Linked DNA regions of Solwaraspora sp. WMMA2065. The protein of the gene in region 1 interacts with the protein of each later gene in a pairwise test. Links are inferred from orthologs where the notes say so. Each region holds a gene or a part of one and is shown on either strand. Other genes may lie near its edges.

Evidence for each region.
Region 2: the proteins of O7610_RS23815 (region 1) and O7610_RS08245 interact in binary tests that used the Escherichia coli proteins (3 or more experiments, as listed by UniProt). The link is inferred for Solwaraspora sp. WMMA2065 from one-to-one orthologs.

What each region holds. Positions count from the first base shown.
Region 1 is NZ_CP128361.1:5,222,424-5,234,550, reverse strand. The notes cover bases 3,735-6,724. They hold O7610_RS23815 (2,3-dihydro-2,3-dihydroxybenzoate dehydrogenase), read left to right. Parts: upstream 3,735-4,837; coding sequence 4,838-5,611; downstream 5,612-6,724. Other genes in these bases: O7610_RS23810 (chorismate-binding protein), read left to right, coding at 5,633-6,355; O7610_RS23820 (class I SAM-dependent methyltransferase), read right to left, coding at 3,735-4,395. Also shown: O7610_RS23840 (cytochrome P450), read left to right, coding at 1-407; O7610_RS23835 (TylF/MycF/NovP-related O-methyltransferase), read right to left, coding at 493-1,329; O7610_RS23830 (NAD-dependent epimerase/dehydratase family protein), read right to left, coding at 1,366-2,313; O7610_RS23825 (glycosyltransferase), read right to left, coding at 2,361-3,572; more of O7610_RS23820, read right to left, coding at 3,574-3,734; O7610_RS23800 (hypothetical protein), read right to left, coding at 7,953-8,090; O7610_RS23795 (AfsR/SARP family transcriptional regulator), read left to right, coding at 8,134-8,565; O7610_RS23790 (AfsR/SARP family transcriptional regulator), read left to right, coding at 8,541-8,882; O7610_RS23785 (cytochrome c biogenesis protein CcdA), read right to left, coding at 8,918-9,778; O7610_RS23780 (redoxin domain-containing protein), read right to left, coding at 9,801-10,391; O7610_RS23775 (metal-sensitive transcriptional regulator), read left to right, coding at 10,514-10,807; O7610_RS23770 (heavy metal translocating P-type ATPase), read left to right, coding at 10,895-12,127. UniProt on the Escherichia coli protein: Involved in the biosynthesis of the siderophore enterobactin (enterochelin), which is a macrocyclic trimeric lactone of N-(2,3-dihydroxybenzoyl)-serine.
Region 2 is NZ_CP128361.1:1,773,604-1,785,638, forward strand. What follows is about bases 2,872-5,769. They hold O7610_RS08245 ((2,3-dihydroxybenzoyl)adenylate synthase), read left to right. Parts: upstream 2,872-3,416; coding sequence 3,417-5,123; downstream 5,124-5,769. Other genes in these bases: O7610_RS08240 (non-ribosomal peptide synthetase), read right to left, coding at 2,872-3,291; solA (N-methyl-L-tryptophan oxidase), read right to left, coding at 5,101-5,769. In the rest of the region: more of O7610_RS08240, read right to left, coding at 1-2,871; more of solA, read right to left, coding at 5,770-6,249; O7610_RS08255 (LLM class flavin-dependent oxidoreductase), read right to left, coding at 6,230-7,372; O7610_RS08260 (DegT/DnrJ/EryC1/StrS family aminotransferase), read left to right, coding at 7,619-8,905; O7610_RS08265 (tautomerase family protein), read left to right, coding at 8,938-9,189; O7610_RS08270 (non-ribosomal peptide synthetase), read left to right, coding at 9,186-12,035. UniProt on the Escherichia coli protein: Involved in the biosynthesis of the siderophore enterobactin (enterochelin), which is a macrocyclic trimeric lactone of N-(2,3-dihydroxybenzoyl)-serine.

The DNA.
Region 1 (12,127 bases):
ACGATGCCGTCGAGGAGATTCTCCGGTACGCCCAAGCCAGTACCGGCTTTGCCGGCATGATGTACGCCACCTGCGACGTCACCGTCGCCGGCGTCGTGGTCCCGGCGGGCGCGGCGGTGCTGGTGTCGATCGACTCGGCAGGCCGCGACGAGCTGCGGCTGACGGCCCCCGAGTCGTTCGACCTCTGCCGTGGGTCGGTCGGCAGCCACCTCGTGTTCGGCGCCGGTGCCCACTTCTGCCTGGGCGCGCCGCTGGCCCGGGTCGAGCTGCAGGAGTCCATCGGCCGGCTATTCGGCCGGTTTCCCGCACTCGCGCTGGTCACTCCGGTGGCGGACGTGGCCATCGCCAGCAATCGGTTCAACCGCAGGCCCGCCCGACTCGAGGTGCGGCTACGGCCTCACGACTGAACTGGACGGATGCCGTGGGCCCCGGCTCCGGCCCCGCCCCCCTGGGGCGACGCCGGGGCCGGGGCCCACGGCGTCGGAGAGCCGCTCAGGACTCCCTACGCCAGTACACGCCGCACCGGTCGATGGTGATCAGTTCCGGCTCCGGCTCGCCGGTGGCCTTGAGATAGTCGTGCACGGCCTGCCGGCACTCGTCCAGGAAGTGGTAGTCGTCCACGACGACGTACCCGCCGGGCGAGACCCGGGGATACAGGTGTTCCAGGGTCAGGTACGTGGAGTCGTACAGGTCGTTGTCGACCCGCAGGATCGCCAGTCGTTGCACCGCTGCGGTCGGCAGCGTGTCGGCGAGCCATCCAGGTAGCAGTCGGACCTGCTCGTCGAGCAGGTCGTACCGGCGGAAGTTCTCCCGTACGTCGTCGGCTGAACCGCCTCGGAGGAACAGCGCCTTCATCGCCTCGGCGGCCTGCCGGCGTCCCTCGTCGGCCTCGCCGGCCAGCTCGGGGTACACGTCGCGCAGCTGGTACCGGGCTTCGGCGGGAGGTTCCGGGAAGCCCTGGAAGGAGTCGGCCAGCCACACCCGGCGGTCCGCGACGCCGTACGCCTTGAGCACACCGCGCAGGAAGATCATGGCACCGCCGCGGCCGACTCCGGCTTCGAGGAAATCCCCGGGTACGCCATCGCGCAGCACCCGCTCGGTGAGCTCGCGCAGATTGTCGAGCCGGGCGAAGCCGACCATCGTGTGCGCCTGGCTCGGGCAGTCGAGCCCGTCGACACGGGCCTCGAGATCGAACGGTGTCTGCGGCACCCACGGTGGAGAGATCGGCGGGTCCTGGTAGATCACGTTCGTCACGCAACGCTTGAGTAGATCCAGGTAGAGCTGGACCGGGCCGTCGTGGTGCGCCCCCGTTGGCGGGAGGTCTGTCACGGATGGTTCCTTCCTCGGCGACGTGGGTGTGCCGGGTCAGCCGGCGCGGCGGAGACCGTTCGGTGCGGTCCAGTGCTCGCCCTCGGTCTTGATGAACCAGTCGACCGTCTCGGCCAGGCCGTCGGACAACTCCCGCAGGGAGCCGGGATCGATGCCGATGCTGCGCAGCGTCTGTGCGTCCGCTCTGACCGGCACCTGCGGGTCCTCGCCCGGTCGCATCGGCAGGTCGACGATGGGAACCCGGCTGAAGCCGCGGTCGGCGGCCAGGCCGATCGCGATCTCGGCCAACTGGCGGATGGTGGCCGACCGGACCGGACCCACTTCGACCACGTCGACGACATGTCCGGCCGCCACCGTCTCCAGAGCGGAGACCAGGGCACGGGCGACGTCGCCGACCCACACCATGTCCGACACCTGGTGCCCACCGCCGTACAACTCGACAGGCATGCCGGACAGTGCCCGGCACACGACGGCCGGGGTGATCTTCCGGACCTTGCTCGACCCGAACGGCGCGGCCGTGAGCTGACGCGGCCCGTATGCGTTGACTACCCGTACGCTGCTGACCCGGGTAGCGCGTTCCACGCCGTACATCCGGACGAACCGTTCAATGGTCGTCTTGGTGATCGAATACGAGTTGTTCATGGTGTGGTTGCCCACACAGATGTAGATGCCGGGCAGGTCGTACTGGGTGATCGCCTCGAGAAAGTTCAGTCCCCCGAATATGTTGATCTCAGCCGCGGGGCGCGGGTTGCCGATCGTCTCCTGTGTGCCGAGAACGGCGGCCAGGTGGATGACGGCGTCGCAGTGGGCCGCCAGTTCGAGCATCGCGGTTGCGTCCCGGACGTCGCCGAGCATCACCTCCCAGGGCGGAGCCGTCACTCGGCGGTGGCGGTCGAAGGCCACGGGTTCATGGCCCCGCTGTGCCAGCTCCTCGCAGACGTAGGTGCCGATGAACCCACAGGCTCCGGTCACTCCGACCTTCATGGCGGTCCTTTCGAGTCCGACTGATGCTCACGGCCGATCGGGTCCGGTCACCGGGCCGCAGCCGCGACATGCGAAAGCAGGTCGCCGGCCAGACGGTCCAGCGGCGGCAGGGCCCGCATCCACCGACGCAGGTCTGTGGTGCGGGTCCGGTAGCCGGGGTCGCTCAGGACGGTGGCCACGGCCGCGCGTAGCGCCGCCGTGGTGACGGTGTCGGCGTCCACCTCCAGGGCCAGCCCGAGCTGAGCCAGGCGCGCTGCACTGGCCGGGTGGTCGCCGAACAACGGCAGGGTCACCATCGGTACGCCGGAGTCGATGGCCTCCCGGACACCATTGAACCCTCCATGGGTGATGAAGAGATCACACAGAGGCAGGAGTTGGCGCTGCGGGACGAACGACTCCAGCCGTACGTTGGCAGCCCGTGCTCCGTCCCACCCGGCTGGATCCTGATCCGATCCGATCGCCACCACGGCTCGCACCGGGAGCTGCCCCAGCGCCTCGACGGCGGCGTTGATGAGGTCGACGGCCCGCGGGTCGAAGCGTGGCGCGTTCATCCCCAGGCTCATCAATACGACGGGCCCCTCGCCGTCGGGCAGGCAGACGTCGACGGCGGCAACCTGTTCCTCCTGCTCGTCCGCCACGGACGGGCGGTAGTAGGAGGCGCCGGGCCAGCGCAACTCGGCCGGGTAGAAGGCGGCCGGGACCAGTCCCACCCGGAACGGTCGTACCGGGTGCCAGGGATCCTCGGTCGCCGGCAGATCGACCTCGGCGCGCAGCCGATTGAGCTCATCGAGGGCGCCGGGCCGGGCGCACGGCGAAAGCGGCGCTATATCCACTGTGGCATATGGCAATGCCAGGGATTCGGCCGCCAGGTAGCCGCCCAGTTCGGTGCACTCCCGTAGGACGCAGGTGGGTCGCCACTGCCCGAGCAGTTCGATGATCTCGGTCGCCTGCCGACCGGTGTACGGGGTGACGAAGGGATGGGCGGGTGCCAGCGGCATCCCGGCCCCGGCCGGACGCGGGACCGCCGGTGTCGGGGCCTGTACACCGGCAACGACGGCGGCCCGGGCGCTGAGCAGTTCGTCTATCGTCCGCATGCTCGGCACGGTCAGCGTGTGGAACCCCGCCGCCTCGATCAGATCGCTGACCCCGGGGCCCGACACGACGGCCACCTCGTAACCGGCGCGCCGGGCGACGCGGGCCACCGACAGGGCACCGACCAGGTGGCTGGGATTCGGGTGGGTGGTGACGGCCACGCGCATTTCAGAACCCCACCCTCTGGGGTGCGGACGCTCCGCCGTCGGCGTAGAGCTTGGAGTAGACCGCCCGTAGACCGGCGTTGTACCGCTGCCAGTCGCCCGGTGTCATGGTGACGCCGGCAGCGGCGTACCGGCCGAGTCGGACGGTGCCGCTGGCCTCGATGCCCGGGCGGGTGGCCACCGCATCCGCCACCTCCCCGGCGGTCAGACCAGCCGGATCCCAGGTGGCGTAGAACTTGCCCTTGGTGAAGGCCAACGGAATCAACTCACCGGTCAGATACCGCTCCCACAAGGCCATTGCCACGCCTGGGATGTGGGCGCTCGACCAGTCGTCGACCACGACGATTCCGGCGGGACCGAGGGCCCGGCGGGCAGTCTCCATGTCGGCGCGGGCGACCTCGTAGGTGTGCCCGCCGTCGATGTGCACGAGCCGGCACGAACCCGGCGCTACGATCTCGCCGAGCTCTTCGGACGGCCCAACGTGCACGCGCGGCAGACGATCGTGGAACCGCAGGTAGTTCTTCTCGAAGTCTGTCTGGAGCAGACCGGGATAGAACGCCGTGTTTTCCCGCGCGTTCCCGTCACTCACCGGGGCTCCGGAGTCGAAGATGTCGCAGACTGTAAGCGATTCGCCAGCCTCGGGGAAGAACCCCAGGAGGATCGCGCTCTTTCCTTTGTAGGCACCGATTTCCAGAACGTCGCCACGGAACCCGCGGTCGACTTGCAGGTCGTTGACGACGCTCATCAGATGGGCATCCGTGGGATACAGCCATCCCTCCACGTCATCCCGACCGGGGTCGCCAACAAAGTCGAGATAGTCGGCCATCCTCATCTCAGCCACTCGGCTCCTCTCACGACGGATTCCGGCAGTCCACCGGACGTCGTTCACCCCCCCGATGCGGTCGACGGAAAGGCAGTGGAACAGTCTGGTGTGTGAGCGAGCCTAGATTTACTCTCAGTTCTATGTCAACAAGCATCTATTTCCTTGCTCGTATTCAAGCACAGTTCCAGCGTTCCTTGAGCGAGACTGCGTCACGCGGCGGATCCGACCCGGTCGCCGTCCGGCTCTCTGCGACCTCGCCCTGGCGAGATCGGACGGGCCCCGGGACTCGCACCGGGACCTCCCTGGAGTTCCGGCCCGACAGGTCGACCGATGTGCAGGACTGGTGGCGCGTCGAGACCACCAGGTAGGTGGATCTTGTTGACGGACGAATAAGATCGACACGGCTCGACGAGGTTCCCGTCATCAGGTGAGGAGCACCGTACGCATGACACCCGACGGCATCGCCGGCCGGACCGCTCTGGTCACCGGAGCGGCGCAGGGCATCGGCGCAGCCGTGGCCACTGCCCTGGCCTCGCGGGGCGCGATCGTTGCGCTGACCGATTCGGACGGTGAAGCGGCGCACCGACTTGCTGTGACGCTGGACGGCTCACGCGCGTACCGGCTCGACGTCACCGACTGCGCCGCCGTAGAACGTGTCTTCACGGCCGCCGAGGCGGACCTCGGTCCGGTGGACATCTGTGTCCCGGTCGCCGGGATCCTGCGGCCCGCCTACCTCCTGGAGACCACCGACACCGACTGGCGGGCCACATTCGACGTCAACACCACCGGGGTCTTCCACGTGCTGCGCTGCGCCGGGCGGCGGATGGCCGACCGCGGCCGGGGCAGCATCGTCACCGTCAGTTCGAACGCGGCCGGGATACCCCGCCTCGGGATGGCCGCCTACGCTGCGGCCAAGGCCGCCACGACGTTGCTGACCAAGTGCCTCGGCCTCGAACTCGCCGACCGTGGTTTGCGGTGCAACGTGGTCGCGCCGGGCTCCACCGACACGGCGATGCAACGTGCGCTGTGGACAGGCCCGGACGACGCCACCGGGGTGATCGCGGGCTCCCTGGCGACCTACCGGACCGGCATTCCGCTGGGCCGTCTCGTCGAACCCGCCGACATCGCCAACGCGGTCGTCTTCCTCGCCTCCGATCAGGCTCGGCACATCACGATGCACGACCTGTACGTCGACGGCGGCGCAACCCTGCGCGCCTGAGATCCGGGAGGCTACTCGCCGATGACCACCGCACGGTCCGACGCGGCGTGCGCCGACGCCCTCGCTCTGCTCGCCGGGTACCGCCCGGACATGCCGTTCTACTCCGCCTCGCAGCCCGGATCCGGCATGTGGCATTTGTCCACTCTGGTCACTGGCCGGGTTCCCGACCAGGCGATCAGTTCGCTGACGCTCGGCGCGGCGTTGCACCCGACACCGGCGATGTGTGGCACCCCGACCAGGGACGCCCGCGCCGCCATCGCGGAGTACGAGACCTTCGACCGTGGCTTCTACACTGGTGTGATGGGTTGGGAGAACGCCGCCGGCGACGGCGAGTGGGTCGTCGCCCTGCGCTGCGCCGTCACCCGGGACCACACAGCCCGCCTGTACGCGGGTGCCGGCATCGTCGCCGGCAGCGATCCCGCAGCCGAGCTGGCCGAGTCCACGGCCAGGTTCCGTACGGTTGCCCGCTGGCGGCTTCGTTGCCGGCAGCCAGTGGCGGTCCCGCTGGTACGGGTAGCTCGGCAGCCGGATCCGCCGGCCCTGACCAACGGCCGGAGCCTCGGGCGAGTCGATCGGGTCACCGGAGACGTGGCGATGGGCGAGCCGGACCGGTTCGGCGTACCCGCCGGTGGGTGCGGTGCCGGGAACCACGGTGCCGGCTGCCGGACTGCGGGCCGCGACCGCGACCAACCCGGCGAGCAGCTCACCACGGTCGGCGGCGACCACCGCGGCCCGGACCGGTAGCACCGTACGGGTGGTCTCCAGCGAGTACGCGACGTCGCGTGGATCCACCTCCGGGTGGCCGAGCAGGTAGCGGTGCAGCCGGTCGGCCTGCGCCCGCAGTGCCGCGTCGGACCGGGCGCTGAGCGGGCAGACCACCGGCGGCCCGACGGTCGGCCGGGGCAGCGGCGCGGCCGGCAGCGACACCCCGGCCAGGACCAGGTGGCAGTTGGTGCCGCCGATACCGAAGGAGCTGACGCCGGCCACCGGCAGTCGCTCCGGCACCGGCCACGGCCCGTACTCCGGCTGCACCCGCAGACCGAGGTCGGCCAGCGGCAGCCGGCCGGCCCCCGAGTCGTCGCCGTCATCGGCCCGGCCCGCGCTCGTGCCCGTCGCCGACCCGGAGCCGGAGCCGGTGAAGCCTGGATGGGCGGGCAGGCCACGGTAGCGGATGCAGAGCGCGGTCTTGACCAGCCCGGCGAGGCCGGCCGCACCTTCGAGATGCCCGATGTTGGCCTTCACCGAGCCGACCCGCGCGGGCTGGTCAGCGAGCCGGCCCCGGCCGACCACCGCGCCGAGGGCGGTCGCCTCCACCCGGTCGCCCCGCCGGGTGCCGGTGCCGTGCAGCTCGACGTACTGCACGTCGGCCGGCGACACCCCGGCCCGCCGGTACGCCCGACGCAGCACCGCCTCCTGACCGGAGACGGCGGGTACCGCCGGATCCGCGTCGTCGCCGTCGTTGTTGGTCGCTCCGCCGAGCAGGAGCAGTAGATGTCGTCGCCGTCCGCCTCGGCCAGCCGCAGCGGCTTGAGCACGACGAGCCCGCCGCCCTCGCCGCGGCGGAACCCGTCGGCGGCGGTGTCGAACGGGACGCTGGCGCCGCTGCGGGCCAGCACGCCGAACCGGGCGGCCGCCAGCCAGCCGTCGGGGGCCAGGTTGAGATGCACCCCGCCGGCGAGCGCGAGATCGACATCGCCGGCCCACAGCTGTTCGCAGGCAAGGTGCACCGCGAGCAGGGACGAACACTGGCCGGCGTCGACGGTCAGGCTCGGGCCGGTCAGGCCGAGCAGGCGGGACACCCGGTTGGCGATCAGCCCTCGTTGCAGGCCCGTGAAGGTGTGCCGGTCGACCGCCGCCGGCCCGGCCCGGTGCACCAGGGCCGCATAGTCGTCGGCGATCGCCCCGACGAACACCCCGGCCCGCCTGCCGGCCCACCGCTGCCGTGGCTGGCCGCTGTCCTCCAGCGCCTCCCAGGCCAGCTCCAGCGTCAGCCGGTGTTGCGGGTCCAGGGCGGCGGCCTCCCGGGGCGACATGCCAAAGAAGGCCGCGTCGAACTGGTCGACCCAGCTCAGGAAGCCGCCCTGCGGATCGGTGCCGACGTCGGCCGGCGGCAGCGCGTCCGGCGGCCAGTCGCGGCGGCGTACCTCGGGTACCCCGCTGAACGCGGTGCCGCCGCGCCGCAGCAGGGCCCAGAACTCGGCGATGCCGTCGGCGCCGGGCAGCCGGCAGGACATTCCGACGACGGCGATCGGCGCAGGCGGCCCGGCGGGCGGGTCATTGTGGGGTGTCACGGTTTGCTCGACTGGTGAGAAAGTCCAACACGGTCGAGATCACCGTCTGGTCACGCAGGATGCGCCGGTGGCCGAGCCCTTCGGTGATTGATCACCATCCGGGCCGCTGGGTAGGCGGCGGCCAGCCGGTGCGCGCGCCGCACGGCGATCTCCCGGTCGGCGGAGTCGTGCATCACCAGCAGCGGCACGTCGACCTCCTCTGGCCGGTGCACTGGCGAGAACAGTTGCCAGATGTCGGTCAGCGGCGCGAAGAGCCGCTCGGTCCGCAACTTGAGCTGCCGCGCGTACCTGGCGGTACGCTCAGGCCGGACCGTCTCCACCGACCATCTGATCGATGCCATCTGGGCCGGCGACCCACCACGCACCGCGCTCACCGCGCTGCACGTCTATGTCTGCCGGTTGCGTCAGCGTCTCAAGGCGGCCGGGTCGGCGTCCGACGATCTCGCCACCCGCCCACCCGGCTACCTGCTCAACCTGAACCGGTACGCCTTCGACCTGCGGACGTTCGACGAGCTGACCATCCGCGCCCAGCAGGCGGAGTCGATCGGCGACCTGCCCGGCAGCGCCGCCCTGCTCGGCGAGGCGCTCGCCCTGTGGCAGGGCCCACCCCTCAGATCGCCGACCTGCGGGACCTGCCGGTGCTTGCCGCGACCGCGCACGTGATCACTGAGCGGCGGGTCGCCATCCAGGAACGCTACTTCGAGACCGCGCTCGTCCTGCGCCGGCACGGACACGTCGTCGCTGATCTCTACCGGTCAGTTGGTGAGTACCCGATGTCCGAACGGCTGCATTACCTGCTCATGCTCGCCCTGTACCGAGGTGGCCGGACCGCCGAGTCGCTGATGGTCTACAACCTGCTGCGGACCAACCTCGTCGACGGTCTTGGCCTGGAACCGAACCTGCTGGTGCAGCGGCTGCACCGGGCGATCCTGGACCGTCGGGAATGGCTCGACGACCCGTCGTACCTGCACGCGTCCTGACTCCGACCCGTATGTGTCGAAACTCCGACGGAGGGCTACCTGCGGCCCCGATGACGGGACCGGGCCAGCCTGAGCAGGCCGGCACCGGCCAGTAGCACGACCAGGACCGTGGCCAGGACGGCCGCCCCGGCCTGATCGAGCGTGGCGGCCAGCCACCGCTGGACCATGCCGGCGCCGTCGATCAGCGGGTCCCCGCCCGACCCGCCGCGCAGCAGCCGGATCTCGTACCAGCCGTACCAGGCGACGTAGCCGCCGGCAGCCACCAGCAACGCGCCGCCGACGCGGGACAGCAGCGGGGCCGCGCGGCGGACCCGGCGCAGCAGCCCGTCGCGGGCCAGCGCGACGGTGACGGCTGCGACCGCGACGGTCAGCCCCATCCCGGCGGCGTACGCCACGAACAGGGCCACCCCGGACGCGACCGAGCCGGCGCGGAAGCTGGCCGCCACGATCGCCAGGAACGGAGCGATCGTGCAGGACAGCGACGCGGCGGCGTAGGCCATCCCGAAAACCACCATGGACAGTACGGACCGACTGGTGGCCGGGGCGCGGGACGGCACCATGCCGATGCCGGGCAGCTGCCGGCCGGCGAGCAGCACCCCGCCGAGCCCGATGAGCAGCAGCCCGATGCCGATGGTCAGCCACGGCAGGTGGCGCTGCACTGCCCCGGCTGCCGGGGCCACGACCAGGCCGAACACCCCGAAGACGACGACGAATCCGGCGGTCATCGCGGCCGTCGTGGTCAGTGCCCGACCGACGGCGGCACTCCGACCGGTGCCGGCCGCGGCGTCGCCACTCACCAGGAAGGACAGGTACGCGGGCAGCAGCGCGAACCCACACGGGTTGACGGCGGCGAGGGTGCCTGCCGCCAGGGCGAGCGCGAGCGGTGCGTCGGTCATCGGATCGGGTGGCGGAGGTCGGCTAGCCGGCGATCAGCCGGTCGAGCATGCCGGGCAGCGAGTCGACGTCGACATGTCCCTTGTCGACGACTTCGCCATCGACGTCGAGGACGACGAAGGTGCTCTGCGCGGTGATCTCGAAGTGCCGCCACACCGCGCCCTGCTCGTCGGCCAGTTGCGGAAAGCCGGACAGCTCGGCCAGCTCGACGAACTCGTGCATGGCCGGCACCCCGTCGAGCCCGGCCACGCCGACCACACCGGCGGTGTCGGCGTAGTCGGCGGCCAGTGAGTTGACCCGGGCGGCCTGGCCGAGGCAGGTGGGACACCACGGTGCCCAGAACCACAGCACCGCCGGTTTGCCGGCCAGGCTGCGCCCGTCGAAAGTGTCGCCGGCCAGGGTGTCTGCGGTGAAGGCATAGCTGGCGCTGACACCGCCACCGTCGGTGCCGGCACCATTGTCGGTGTCTGCACCGGTTTCGGGGTCGGTGTCCCCGGCTGGCGTGCCGGCACCGGTTGTGTCCCCGCCGGACGGGGGTGGCGTGCCGTCACCGTCAGCCGAAGTGCCGCAGCCGGCCAACGCCACCGAGCCGGCGACGACAAGGCTGATGATCATCGACCGCACCCGCATGATGTCTGCTCCGTCCCGGTATCCGACGTCCGACGATGTCCGGCAACCGTACCTGCCCGACGGCGGTTTCCTCGCATATACCCCCTGGGGGTTGCTAGCCTACGAGGATGACCAGCCAGACCACCCGCGGCTACACCGCGTCCAAGGACCAGCTCCAGGCCCGGCTGCGCCGCATCGAGGGGCAGGTCCGCGGGATCGAGCGGATGGTCGACGACGACCGGTACTGCATCGACGTGCTGACCCAGATCTCCGCCATCCAGGCGGCTCTGGACAAGGTCGCTCTCGGCCTGTTGGACGGACACGCCCGGCACTGCATGCAGGAGGGTTCCGCCGAGGGCCGCGCGGACGAGATGGCCGCCGAGATGATGGCGGCGGTCGGTCGGCTGATGAAGCGCGGCTGACCTTGTCACACCCACTGCCCGACCCGTGACGATCTACCCCCTAGGGGTATGGTGGGTCCCGCCATCACCGCAGGCGAGGAGGACGGCATGAGCAGCACCGCACCGGGCCGGCCCAAGACGGCGACCCGGATCGAGTTGAGCATCGGTGGGATGACCTGCTCGTCCTGCGCGGCTCGGATCGAGAAGAAGCTCAACCGGATCGACGGGGTGACCGCGACGGTGAACTTCGCCACCGAGAAGGCCAGCGTCACCGTCGAGGATCCGGCCGTGACCGCCGACGAGCTGATCGACGTCGTACGCCGTACCGGCTACACCGCCCAGCTGCCCGCTCCGCCGCAGGATGCCCGCGGCGCAGCGCTTTCCGACGGTTCGGCGGGCGACGAGCGGCCGGCCGTCTCCGACGACCTCCGCTCGCTGCGTACCCGGCTCCGGGTCGCGCTGGTGCTCAGCGTGCCGGTGGTCGTCCTGGCGATGGTGCCCGCCTGGCAGTTCACCTACTGGCAGTGGGTCAGTCTGGTGCTGGCCGTCCCGGTGGTGCTCTACGGCGGCTTGCCGTTGCACCGCGCCGCGTGGACGAATCTGCGGCACGGCGCGGCGACCATGGACACCCTGGTCTCGATGGGGACCCTCGCCGCCCTCGGCTGGTCGCTGTGGGCGCTGTTCTTCGGCACCGCCGGCACCCTCGGCGTGACCCACCCGTTCAGCCTGTCCATCGGTCACGGCACAGCCGCCGCCAACATCTACCTGGAGGTCGCCGCCGGGGTGACCGTGTTCATCCTGCTCGGCCGATACTTCGAAAGCCGCGCCAAGCGCCGCGCCGGTGCGGCGCTGCGGGCCCTGCTCGAGCTGGGCGCGCGGGATGTCGCCGTGCTGCGCGACGGCGCGGAGACCCGGATTCCGGTCGATCAGCTCGCGGTGGGTGACCGGTTCGTCGTCCGGCCCGGCGAGAAGATCGCCACCGACGGCGTGGTGACCGAGGGGTCCTCGGCGGTCGACGCCAGCATGGTCACCGGTGAGTCCGTGCCGATCGAGGTCGCTCCCGGCGACCCGGTGGTCGGCGCCACCGTCAATGCCGGTGGCCGGCTGATGGTGACGGCCACCCGGGTCGGTGCCGAAACTCAGCTCGCCCAGATGGTCCGGCTGGTGGAGCAGGCGCAGACCGGAAAGGCAGCGGCGCAGCGGCTGGCCGACCGGATCTCCGGTGTCTTCGTGCCGATCGTCATCGCGCTCGCCGTCGGCACCCTCGGCTACTGGCTCGCCACCGGGACGGGCGTCGCGGTGGCGTTCACCGCAGCGGTCGCCGTACTGATCATCGCCTGC
Region 2 (12,035 bases), 3.5 Mb from region 1 along the record:
CGCCGGTACGGCGAGATCGCCGTAGCGGGCGGCGTCGGTGACGCGGAGCCGCCCTGCGCGGGTCAACGCGGCGAGCCACCGGCGTACGATCGGCGCGGTCACCGCGGTGGCGTCCAACGCCTGGCAGACCTCGTCGGCGCTGTGCCAGGTGTCACCGGTGGCGACGTCGGCGTCGGCGAGGGTGGCGGCCATCGCGGTCAGTGCGACCTCGGCCAGCGCGGCCTGGAAGTCGGCGAGGGCCTGCGGGTCGACCCCGGTCTGCGCGGCCCGCGACGCCGCCGCCGCGACGGCACCGGTCCCGGCGGCGGCGGCCCCGGCGGCAGAGTCGGGCGTGGTGACGGCGGGTTCGACGAACGCGGCGAGCCGCTTGCCGCCGGGGTGGGCGGCGTCGACCAGCACGGCAGCGCCGGCGACACCGGGGTGGGCCTGCACGGCGGTCTCGACCTCGGCCAGTTCGATCCGGTAGCCCCGGATCTTGACCTGGTCGTCCTGGCGACCGAGGAACTCGATGGTCCCGTCGGGCCAGTAGCGGCCCAGGTCACCGGTGCGGTAGAGCCGTTCGCCGGTGCTCGGATGCCGCAGGAACCGGTCGGTGGTGCGCTGCGGGTCGTGGTAGTAGCCCAGGGCCACGCCGGCACCACCGATGTAGAGCTCGCCAGCGATCCAGTCGGGACGGTCCCGCAGCTGGGCGTCGAGCACGTGGAACGTCTGATTGGTCAGCGGCACCCCGTACGGGATGCTGGGCCGGTTGTGGTCGACGACGTCGATGGGATGCCAGATCGACCAGATCGATCCCTCGGTGGCGCCACCGAGGCTGACCACCCGCAGTCGCGGCAGCAGCTCGCGGACCGCGTCCGGCAGGGCGACCGGAATCCAGTCGCCGGAGAGCATGGCCAGCCGTAGCCCCGCTGGACGCAGATCCGGCACCGCCCGCAGGTAGTCGTGCAGCATCTGCAACTGGCCGGGCACCGAGTTCCAGATCGTGACGGCGTGGCGGTCGGCGAGGTCGGCCCAGTGCGACGGGTCACCCCGGCGGTCCGCGTCGGGCAGCACCAGCCGGCCGCCGACGGCGAGCGGGCCGAACACGTCGTAGACCGACAGGTCGAAACCGAGGCTGGCCAGGCCGAGCACGGAGTCGTCCGCGCCGACGGCGAACCGGCGGTTGATGTCGTCGATGGTGTTGCGCGCCGCCCGGTGGCTGATCATGACGCCCTTGGGTGTTCCGGTGGACCCGGAGGTGTAGATGACATACGCCAGGTCGTCGGGGCCAGGACGGGCGACGGCCGGGGGCCGGTTCCCGGATGCCGGTCCGGTCCGCGCCGACGGCCCGCCAGCGGCCACCGTGTCGGCAGCCACGATGTCGACCGCGACGGCGGTGACCGAGTCGGGCAGGGCCGCGGCGTCGAGCAGCCAGGACTGGGTCAGTACGGTACGCACCTGCGCGTCGGTGAGGATGGCGTTGCGCCGGGCGGCCGGTTGCGTGACGTCGACCGGCAGGTACGCCCCACCGGCGAGCAGGGCGCCGAGGACCGCGACGATCTGCTCCCAGCCCTTGTCCATCAGCACCGCGACCGGTTCGGCGGGACGTAGCCCGGCGCCGGCGAGCAGGTCGGCGACGGCGGTGGCGCGGTCGAGCAGGTCGCGGTAGGTCAGCTCGTGTCCGTCAGCGACGACCGCCACCCGTTCGGGGGTGCGGCGCGCCTGGGCGACGACGTCGTCGTGCAGCAGCCCGTCGGGGAGCGGACCGTCGGTGGCGTTGACCTGCCGGCGGCGCTCGCGCTGCGCGGCGGGCAACGCGACCGGGGACGGATCCCGCCACGGGCCGTCGTCGTCGGCCAGACGCTCGACGGCATCGACCCACGCGCCGAAGGCGTCGTCGGCCAGGTCGGCCGGCAGTACGTTGTCGCGCACATCCCAGGACAGGGCCAGTCCGTCACCGCGCGGCATGACCTGGCAGTCGATCCAGACCTGCGGTGTCTGGCTGATCGCGTACCCGACCTGGCCCCGGGCCGGCGACGGTGCGGGCGTGTCGAGGGTGCTGGTGAACACGACCGGGAGCAGCTGCCGGGTGCCGGTGCGTCGGCTCAGCTCGGCGAGGACCTCGCTGCCGGTGAACAGGCCGTGCGACAGGTCCTCCAGGAGTTGGCCGGCGACCGCCGTGGCGCGCTCGGCGAAAGGAAGTGGCGTGGTGAGGTCCACGGCGAGTGGCTCGACCACGGTGAAGTCGCCGACCAGCGACTCAACGGCGGGGTGCAGCGGCAGCCGCTGGAAGGTCGGGATGTTGAGCGTGAATCTCGGATTGCGACTCCACCTGCCGATGACCTCGGCGTAGGCGGTGAGCAGCACGGTCGAGACGCTCACCTGGTGGCGGGCCGCGCGCTCGCGCAGTGCGGTCCACAGCGGGCCGGGCAGCTGGCGTTCCCGCCGACGGAACCGGACGGGCCCGTCGGCACCGGCGTCGCCAGCGTCTGCGGCGGGTAGTTCGGGGGCGCCGGGCAGGTCGTCGAGGCGGCGCAGCCAGTACTCGCGGTCGCGGCGGTACGCCGGAGTGTCGGTGATCCTACGGCGGCTGATCAGGTAGTCACGGTAGGTGACGTCGATGGGATCGAGAGTGGCGTGCGGGTCGGTGTAGAGCTGGTCGAACTCGGTGACGAGTCGCTGCACGCTGGCGTAGTCCACGATGAGCAGGTCGAGGGACAGGTGCAGGACCGCCCGGTCGTCGGTACGGGTCACGTGCAGGGCGAACAGCGGCCAGCGGTCGGTCGGGGCGACCCGGTGCGACAGCCTGTCGCGCAGCTGGCGCAGGTGGTCGTCAATCTCGGTCGCCGCACGTCCACGTAGGTCGGTGACGCTGATCGGACAGGCCGGTGGCTGGGCGAGGACGACCTGGTAGCCGTCGCTGTGCACCACGGCGCGCAACATGTCGTGCCGGGCGACGAGCCGGTCCCAGGTGCGCTGCACCCGGGCCGGGTCCAGGTCGGGGTAGTCGTACTCGACGTAGGCATGGCAGGCGACGCCGCCGTACTCGTAGTGGGTGCCCCGGCCGACCAGGTAGGCGGCCTGCAGGTCGGACAGCGGGAAGGGTTCGTGCCGGCCGGCCGGGTCGGCGGTGAACTGCGCGGGTGCGGCCTGCCGCAGGTGTGCGCGGATGGCCTCGCGGTGCCGGCGGACGGCGGCCCGCCGCTCGTCGGTGAAGGCGCCCTTGCGGGCGCGGAACCGCAGCTCGTCGCCTTCGAGCCACAGGGTCACGCCGTCGGCGTCCAGCTCGGTGATCAGTTCGTCGACATCCATCGGGCTCCGCCTCGTAGTCACGGTCTGTTCGGGTCACTCCACCCAACGACTTGTTGAAAATGACATTCAACTGCGATAGACGTATCTAAGCACAGTCCTGATCAGCGGACCAGAAGGGACCCGGCATGAACCCCGACCACGAGGACCGGCCCGGTCCCGGTACGATCGTCGACCCGGGCTGGGTAGCCTGGCCGGAGTCCGACGCACGGCGCTACCGCGCCGCCGGCTTCTGGGCCGGTGAAACCTTCGACCACCTGCTCCGACGCTGGGCGCAGCAGCACGATGGACGGACCGCCCTGGTCGACGGAGCTCGACGGTGGACCTACCGGCAGCTGGACGACGCGGCGGACCGGATCAGCGCCGGTCTGCGCCGGCTCGGGCTGCGTCGCGGCGACCGGGTCATCCTGCAACTGCCCAACCGGGCCGAGTTCGTCGAGATCTGGTTCGGTCTGCAACGGCTCGGTGCGGTCCCCGTACACGCCATGCCCGGACACCGCCGCGCGGAGATCGCCCACCTGGCGGCGCTGTCAGGCGCGGCCGGCTACGTCGTCGCCGACCGGCACGCCCGGTTCGACTACCGCACCCTGGCCACCCAGGTGCACGCCGAACGCCGCACCGCCGACGAACCGTTGCGCCACGTCGTGGTGCTCGGCGACCCGGCGGACTCCGGCTTCACCAGCTACGCCGACCTGCACGACGGCCCGCCCGAACAGCCCGCGACCGCCGACGACGGCCCTCGGCCGACCGCCGCCGACCTGGCGCTGCTGCTGCTCTCCGGCGGCACCACCGGGCTGCCCAAGCTCATCCCCCGCAGCCACGACGACTACGCCTACAACGCCCGCAGCGGCGCCGGGATCTGCCGGCTCGGACCGGACGACGTCTACCTGGCCGTGCTGCCGATCGGCTTCAACTTCACCTTCGCCTGCCCCGGCGTGCTCGGCACCCTGATGGCCGGCGGCACCGTCGTCATCGCCCCCAACCCGAGCCCGGCCACCGCCTTCCGGCTGATCGAACAGGAGCGGGTCACCTGCACCGCGCTCAACCCACCGCTGGTGCCATACTGGTTCGCCGAGTACGCCGACAGCCGGCCCGACCTGTCCAGCCTGCGGTTCGTGCAGGTCGGCAGCGCCCGACTGGCCGACGAGCTGGCACGGCGGTTCACCCCCACCCTCGGGGTGCCGCTGCAGCAGGTGTACGGCATGGCCGAAGGCCTGATCAACTACACCCGACTCGACGACCCCGACGAGCTGGTCTGCACCACGCAGGGCCGCCCCGGCTCCCCCGCCGACGAGATCCGCGTGGTCGATCCCGTCAACGGGCGGCCGGTACCGGCCGGCGAGCCCGGCGAGCTGCACACCCGTGGGCCGTACACGCTGCGCGGCTACTACCGGGCCGACGCCCCGGCGGCCGCCTCCTTCACACCCGACGGCTTCTACCGCACCGGTGACCTGGTCCGGGAACTGCCCACCGGGCACCTCACCGTGGTCGGCCGGGTCAAGGACCAAATCAACCGGGGCGGCGAGAAGATCGCCGCGACGGAGGTGGAGGGTCACCTGCTCGCCCACCCGGCCGTCCGGCAGGCCGCGCTCGTCGGCGTACCGGACGAGCAGTGGGGTGAGGCGCCGGCGGCCGTCCTGGTCTGCGCCGGACCGCCGCCGACGGCCGCCGAGGTGGTGGCGTTCCTGCGCGGACGCGGGCTGGCCGCGTACAAGCTGCCGGACCGCGTCGAGTATGTCGACGCGATGCCGCTGACCGCCGTCGGCAAGATCGACAAGAAGGTGCTCGCACAACGTCTGGCGACGGCCACGGTCACCACCGGTCCGGATGCATGAACGCCACCGGCACCGGCGGCGTCGTGCCGCGGACCAGGTCGGCCACCACCTCACCGACACCGGTGGCGTGTTTGAACCCGTGCCCGCTGTCGCCCCCGGCGACGATCAGCCGAGTGTCATCGCCCGGGCTGCCGAGCACGAACTGCCGGTCCGGGGTCATCGGGTACATGCAGACCGCGGCCCGCGACGGCACCGGTTGCAGACCGGGCAGTGCGACGTCGAGGCGGCGCACCAGCGGCTCCCAGTCGGCGGCGGCGACCTGGCGGTCGTCGCTGTCGGGATGCATCTCGCGCAGCAGACCGCCGTGGTCCTCCAGGCCGAGCTTCAGCTCGCCGCCGGAGTGCACCCCGTGCCCCCACACGCAGGTGCCGTCGTCCAGTTGCCGAATGAACACCGGCACGTCGGCCAGCCCGTACCGGTCGGCATCGGCTGGGTCGCCCGGCCGGAACCAGGTGATCGGCACCCGCAGCACCCGCAGCGGGACCCCGGGCAGCAGGGCCGGCAGCCACGCCCCGGCGGCGACCACGACCCGCCTGGCCCGCAACGCACCGCCGTCGGCGGTGTGCACCAGCGCACCGCCGGCGACCAGCTCGATCCGGGTCACCCGGGTGCCGGTCAGCGCCCGCGCGCCAAGCCCGACCGCGACGCGCACCGCTGCCCGGACCGCCGCCTCCGCGGCGATCAGGCCGGCGGCCGGCTCCCACACCGCGGCGTGGTGGTCGCCGATCCCGGCGTGCCGGGGCAGCCGGTCGCGCACCTCGGCGGCGTTCCAGACCTCGACGTCGAGCCCGTGGCGACGGGCGGCGGCGACGGTGCCGGCGATCACGTGCCCGGCTCGGGGCCCGATGAGCACCCCGCCGGTCGGCTCGAACAGGTTCTCGCCAGCGGCCAGCGCCAGTCCCTGCCAGAGCTGGCCGGACCGGCGGGCCAGTGGCACCAGGTCCGGGTGTTCCAGGCAGGCGGTACGGAACATCCTGGTCCCGCCGTGCGACGAGCCGAAGCCGTGGCCCGGGGTGAACTGGTCGACGCCGATCGCTTCGACGCCGGCCGCCGCCAGTCGCCACAACGCGGCGGCACCGAACACCCCGAGACCGACGACGACGACCTCAGCGTCCGGCGAGCGCACGGCTGGCCTCGACGGAACCGTCCGATGCCTGTTCGGCACCGGGATCGTCCGGTGCCACCGGGTCGGCGTCGGCGAAGTGTGGCGCCACCTGTTCGGCGAACAGCCGCAGCGTCCGCTGCGCGTCCGCCGCAGCGGTCGCTCCCGGGTTCACCTGCAGGCACACGGTCACATCAGGGCCGAACCATTCGGCGATCGTGGCCAGCTGGTCGCGTACCTGGCCGGGGGTGCCGGCGAGGACCTTGTTGTCGGCGTGCGACCGGTCGAAGTCGTACTGCCGGACCTTGTCGATGAGCTGCTCGTACCCGGGATAGTCGGCGCTGCGCACCGTCGACCAGGCGGCGATCGCGGTGGTCATCCTGTCGATGTAGTTGAGCTCCCACCGGCGGGCGGCGGCCAGCGCGGCGGCACCGTCCTGTGCGAGATAGCAGGTGTACTTGATCTGCACCCGCCCCGGGCCGGGGTGGCCGGCGGCGGCCCGGGCCTGGCGGTAGGCAGCGAGCATCTCTTGCAGCCCGTCGCGGCTGGTCACCGTCGGCACGACCTGCAGGTGGTATCCGGCCCGGCCGGCCTCGGCGCAGGACGCGGGACTGGTGGTGGAGGCCACGAAGATCGGCGGGTGCGGCCGCTGGTACGGCCGGGGCAGCATCGTCACCGGGCCGAAGGTGACCCAGTCACCGGACCAGGAAACGTCAGTCTCCGTCCACAGTCGGCGGCAGATCTCGATCCCTTCGGCGAACCGGGCGCGGCTTGCGCTCATCGGCACCTCGAAGGCGGCGAACTCCTCCGGCAGGAACGCCCGGCCGAAGCCGACGTCGAGCCGCCCGTGGGACAGGTTGTCCAACATGGCCAGTTTGCCGGCGAGCTTGATCGGATGGGTGAAGGCTGGCACCACGGCGCCGGTCGTCACCCGGATCCGACGGGTCCGGGCGGCGACCGCCGCCAGGAACGTCACCGGGTCCGGGCTGTACCCGCCGTAGGCGGAGAAGTAGTGCTCCACCACCTGGACGTGCTCGTAGCCGAGTTCGTCGGCGAGTTCCGCCAGCGCCAGGCTCTCGTCGTACCAGTCGACCGCGCTCTTCTCGTCCGGCGACAGGACCGGGAAAAAACCCACACCGAATTGCATAAGTGCCCTCCGTGGCGAATAGCCGGTAGCGCGTACCAGTGAAGTCGACCAGCACATCGGATGTCAACAAGGAGGAGTTGGAAGAGTCTTTCTGATCACACTCGGGAGCATTTTTCGGCGCGTCCGTCAATGCTCATTCCAGCCTGCCCATAAACAAATCAGATCAAGCTATCAACACTTTTGCACAGCCGACTCGGCATGCTAGTTTCCCGTCCACCCATCGCCATCGCAGGAGCTGCGGAACCAATGGACGATCAGGACTACCAGGTTTCCTTTCCGACGCGCGGCAGCGTGCTCGACGCCGCAGAACTCGCCGCGATCACCAAGCTGGTCGACTCCGGACAGACCCTGTCGGCCGGCGCATGTCGGACGGCCTTCGAACGACGGTTCGCCGCCCACGTAGGCACTCGACACGCGCTGTCGGTGACCAGCGGGACCGTGGCGCTCGAACTGGCGATCCACCTCGCCGACCTCCGCCCGGGAGACGAGGTGCTCACCACGCCGCAGACCTTCTCCGCGACGATCCACCCGCTGCTGGCGCACGACGTGCGGGTGCGTTTCTGCGACGTCGACCCGGTGTCACTCAACATCGACCCGGCTGCGGTGGAGGCGGCGGTGAACGACCGCACCGCGGCAGTGATCCTGGTCCACTACGGCGGGTATCCGGCCGACATGGGCCGCATCGTCGCAGCCGCCCACCGGTACGGTGCCGTGGTCATCGAAGACTGCGCCCACGCGATCGGTGCGACCTGGCACGGACGCCGCCCCGGGGCACTAGGTGACATCGGATGCTTCAGCTTCCACAACTCGAAGAACATCACCACCCTGGGCGAGGGCGGAATGCTCACTTTCGACCGCGACGAATGGGTCGAGCGAATCGACCGCATCCGGTCGAACCAGCCCGATGTCGAACTTGGTCCGGCCCGCTTCCCGGAACCGCCGCCCACTCCCCTGCTGCCCTGGATGCGATTCTCCGAGGAGGTCTACGGACGCGACTATGCACGCGTCAGAAGACCCGGTACGAACGCCACCATGTCCGAGGCCGCCGCTGCGGTGGGAATCGTGCAGCTCGACCGCATGGCGCGACTCGCCGCCCGCCGCCGCTACATCGCCGAACGACTCGACGAGTGCATCGGCCGCTACCCGCAGGTCCGGCTGCACCGACCGCCGCCGGGGATCGGTCACGCCTACCACCTGTACACCTTCTTCGTCGAGGCCGGCCGGGCGACGCGTGAGTACCTGGTCCGGGAACTGGACCGCCGCGGGGTGGAGGTCCAACTGCGCTACTTCCCACTGCATCTGACCCCCGAGTGGCGGGCCCGCGGCCACCGTCGAGGTGAGTCCCCGGTCGCCGAGCGGCTCTGGTTCGACGAGCAGATCAACCTGCCGTGCCATCCGGGAATCACCGATGCCCAGCTCGACTACCTGATCGAGGCGGTCACCGCAGCTCTCGACACGACGCCGTCGCCGGCCGGACCGCCACCCGCGGACATCGCCGTCCCGCTGCCCGACCACACCGTGACGTCGGCCTGAGTCCGGTAACCCGACACCGAAACGGAGATCTCATGCCCTTCATCGACGTCCGCATCTTCGAGGAACGGCTCACCCCGGCCGTGCAGGAAGCGCTCGTCACCCGGCTGTCCGACGCCGTCGGCGAGGTACTCGGCGAGGACGCGCGGGCGCAGACCTGGGTGGTACTGACGGCCGCACCCGCCGACCGCTGGGGCATCGGCGGCGTACCGGCACAGCCGCCGGCACCAGTGACCGACCAGGACAACGGCCGTCGGCCGACGGACAGCGAAGGCCAGGCGCGATGACCATCTCGTCCCCGCACACCGCCGACCAGGCAGCCGCCGACGGGAGCACCACTTCAGCGGGTGTGCCGCCGTCGGACGTCGACCCGGTGCGGGCGGCGGTCGCCGCGGCCCTCAACGTCGAGTACGCCGAGCTGACCGCCGACGCGGACCTGTTCACGCTCGGACTGGACTCGCTCACCCTGATCCGGCTGGTCTCCGGGTGGCGCCGGGCCGGACACCCGGTCACCTTCGAGCAGCTGGCCGAGGCACCGACGCTGGCCGACTGGGCAGCCGCGCTCGCCGCCGCCCCGGCCGGGGACCGTACCGACACCCCGACCGGCAGCCCCGGTGGGGGCACCGACGACGCCGATGGCGGGCCGGGCACGACACCGACCGACGACGTCACCGGACCGGTCGACCCAACGGCACCCCTCGAACTGGCGACCATGCAGTACGCGTACTGGATCGGCCGGCAGGACAACCAGCCGTACGGCGGGGTCGCCGCCCACTTCTACGTCGAGTTCGACGGCCACGGCGTCGACCCGCAGGCCCTGAACCGTGCGCTGGCCGCGCTGTCGGCCCGCCACGGGATGCTGCGCGCCCGCTTCGACGACACCGGGCGGCAACGGATCGTCGCCGAGGGTGGACCGGCGTTGACCGTGCACGACCTGCGGACGCAGGCACCGCAGGAGGTGGAGCGGCGGTTGGCCGAGCTGCGGCAGCGGTACACCCACCAGCGGATGGACGTCGAACACGGCGAGGTCCTCGCCGTCGCGGTGAGTCTGCTGCCCGACGGTGCCACCCGGCTGCACGTCGACCTCGACATGCTGGTCGCGGACGCGCTGAGCATGCGGATCCTGCTGAACGACCTGCGCCGGCTGTACCAGCAGCCGGCGGAACCGCTGCCGGCGGTCACCTCGAGCTTCCCCGACTACCTGGCCGCGCACCGGCGGGCGGCGGCGACCGATCGGGACCGGGCCTGCGACTGGTGGCGGGACCGCCTCAACGACCTGCCCGGCGGCCCGCAGCTACCACTGCGTCCGGACGCCGGCCGGCCGGGTGCCGCCGTGCGCAGCGAACGGCTGCACCACTGGCTCGACCCGCAACGCAAACAGACGCTGCTGGAGCGGGCGGCCCGACACCAGGTGACGCCGGCGGCCGCGCTGGCGACCGCCTTCGCCGAGGTGCTCGGAGCGTTCAGCAACGACCGCCGGTTCCTGCTCAACCTTCCACTGTTCGCCCGGGAGCCATTGGTGTCCGGGGTGGACCTACTGGTCGGTGACTTCTCCAGCTCGGTGCTGCTCGGCGTCGACACCGGCGGGGTGCTGCCGTTCACGGACCGGGCCCGCCGGGTGCAGTCGGATCTGCACGCCGCCGTCGACCACGGCGCGTACGCCGGGGTGGAGGTACTGCGTGACCTGTCCCGCCAGACGGGGCAGCCGGTGCTCGCCCCGGTCGTCTACACCAGCGCGTTGGGCCTCGGTGAGATCTACGACACGGCATTGCAGGACACCTTCGGTGCGCCGTCGTGGATCATCTCGCAGGGCCCGCAGGTGTGGCTCGACGCCCAGGTCACCGAGCTCGACGGCGGACTGCTGCTGAACTGGGACGTGCGGCTCGACGTCCTGGCCGACGGGGTGGCGACGGCGGCCTTCGCCGCGTACCGGGAGCTGGTGGAGTCGCTGGTCGGCACCGACGATGCCTGGCTGCGCCCGGTGGGGTCGATGCTGCCGGCCGGGCAGGCGGCGGTCCGTGAGACGGTCAACGCGACAGTGGTCGACCGGCCGGCGCGCTGTCTGCACGACGGCTTCCTGCGGCAGGCCGCCGAACAGCCACTTCAGCCCGCCATCATCGACGACGCACGCACGGTCAGCTACGCCGAGCTGGCCGACGCCGCCGCGCGCGTCCACACGCTCCTCGCCGGGCACGGGGTGCGCCCCGGTGACCCGGTCGGCGTCACCCTGCCCAAGGGGACCGATCAGATCGTGGCGGTGCTCGGTGTGCTCGCCGCCGGGGCCTGCTACGTGCCGGTCGGCATCGACCAGCCGGCACACCGTCGGGCCCGGGTGCACACCCTCGGCGGGGTGCGGGTGGTGCTCACCGACCGGGACCACCGCGAGCGGGTGTCGGCCGCCGGGGCCCGACCGGTGCTGGTCGGCGACGCGGCGACGCGGGCACCGTCGCCGCCCACGCCGGTCGATCCGCAGTCACTCGGGTACGTGCTGTTCACCTCCGGATCCACAGGGGATCCGAAGGGGGTGGAGGTGACCCACGCGGCGGCGATGAACACCGTCGACGCGCTGAACGCCCGGCTCGACCTCGGCCCCGACGACCGGGTGCTGACCCTGTCGGGGCTGGAGTTCGACCTGTCGGTGTACGACGTCTTCGGCCTGCTCACCGTCGGCGGCGCCCTGGTGGTCGTCGGTGAGGACCAGCGGCGCGACGCTGCCAGCTGGTGGCGGCTGGTGACCCGGCACCGGGTCAGCGTGTGGAACACCGTACCGGCGCTGCTCGACATGCTGCTGGTCGCCGCCACGGACCGGCCAGCGGCCGACTCGGCGGACCCCCAGCCGGCGACGGCGCTGCGGGCCGTCCTGCTCGGCGGCGACGTGATCGGGCCTGACCTGCCGGGCCGGCTGCGGACCGTCGCCCCGGCCTGCCGGTTCCTCGCCCTCGGCGGCATGACGGAGGCGGCGATCCACTCCACCGTCTTCGAGGTGCCGCCCACCAGCCCGCAGGAGATGTCGATGCCCTGGGGGGTGCCGCTGGACAACGTGGTCTGCCGGGTGGCCGACGCCGACGACCGGGACCGGCCCGACTGGGTGCCCGGTGAGCTGTGGGTCGGCGGCGCCAGCCTCGCCCGTGGC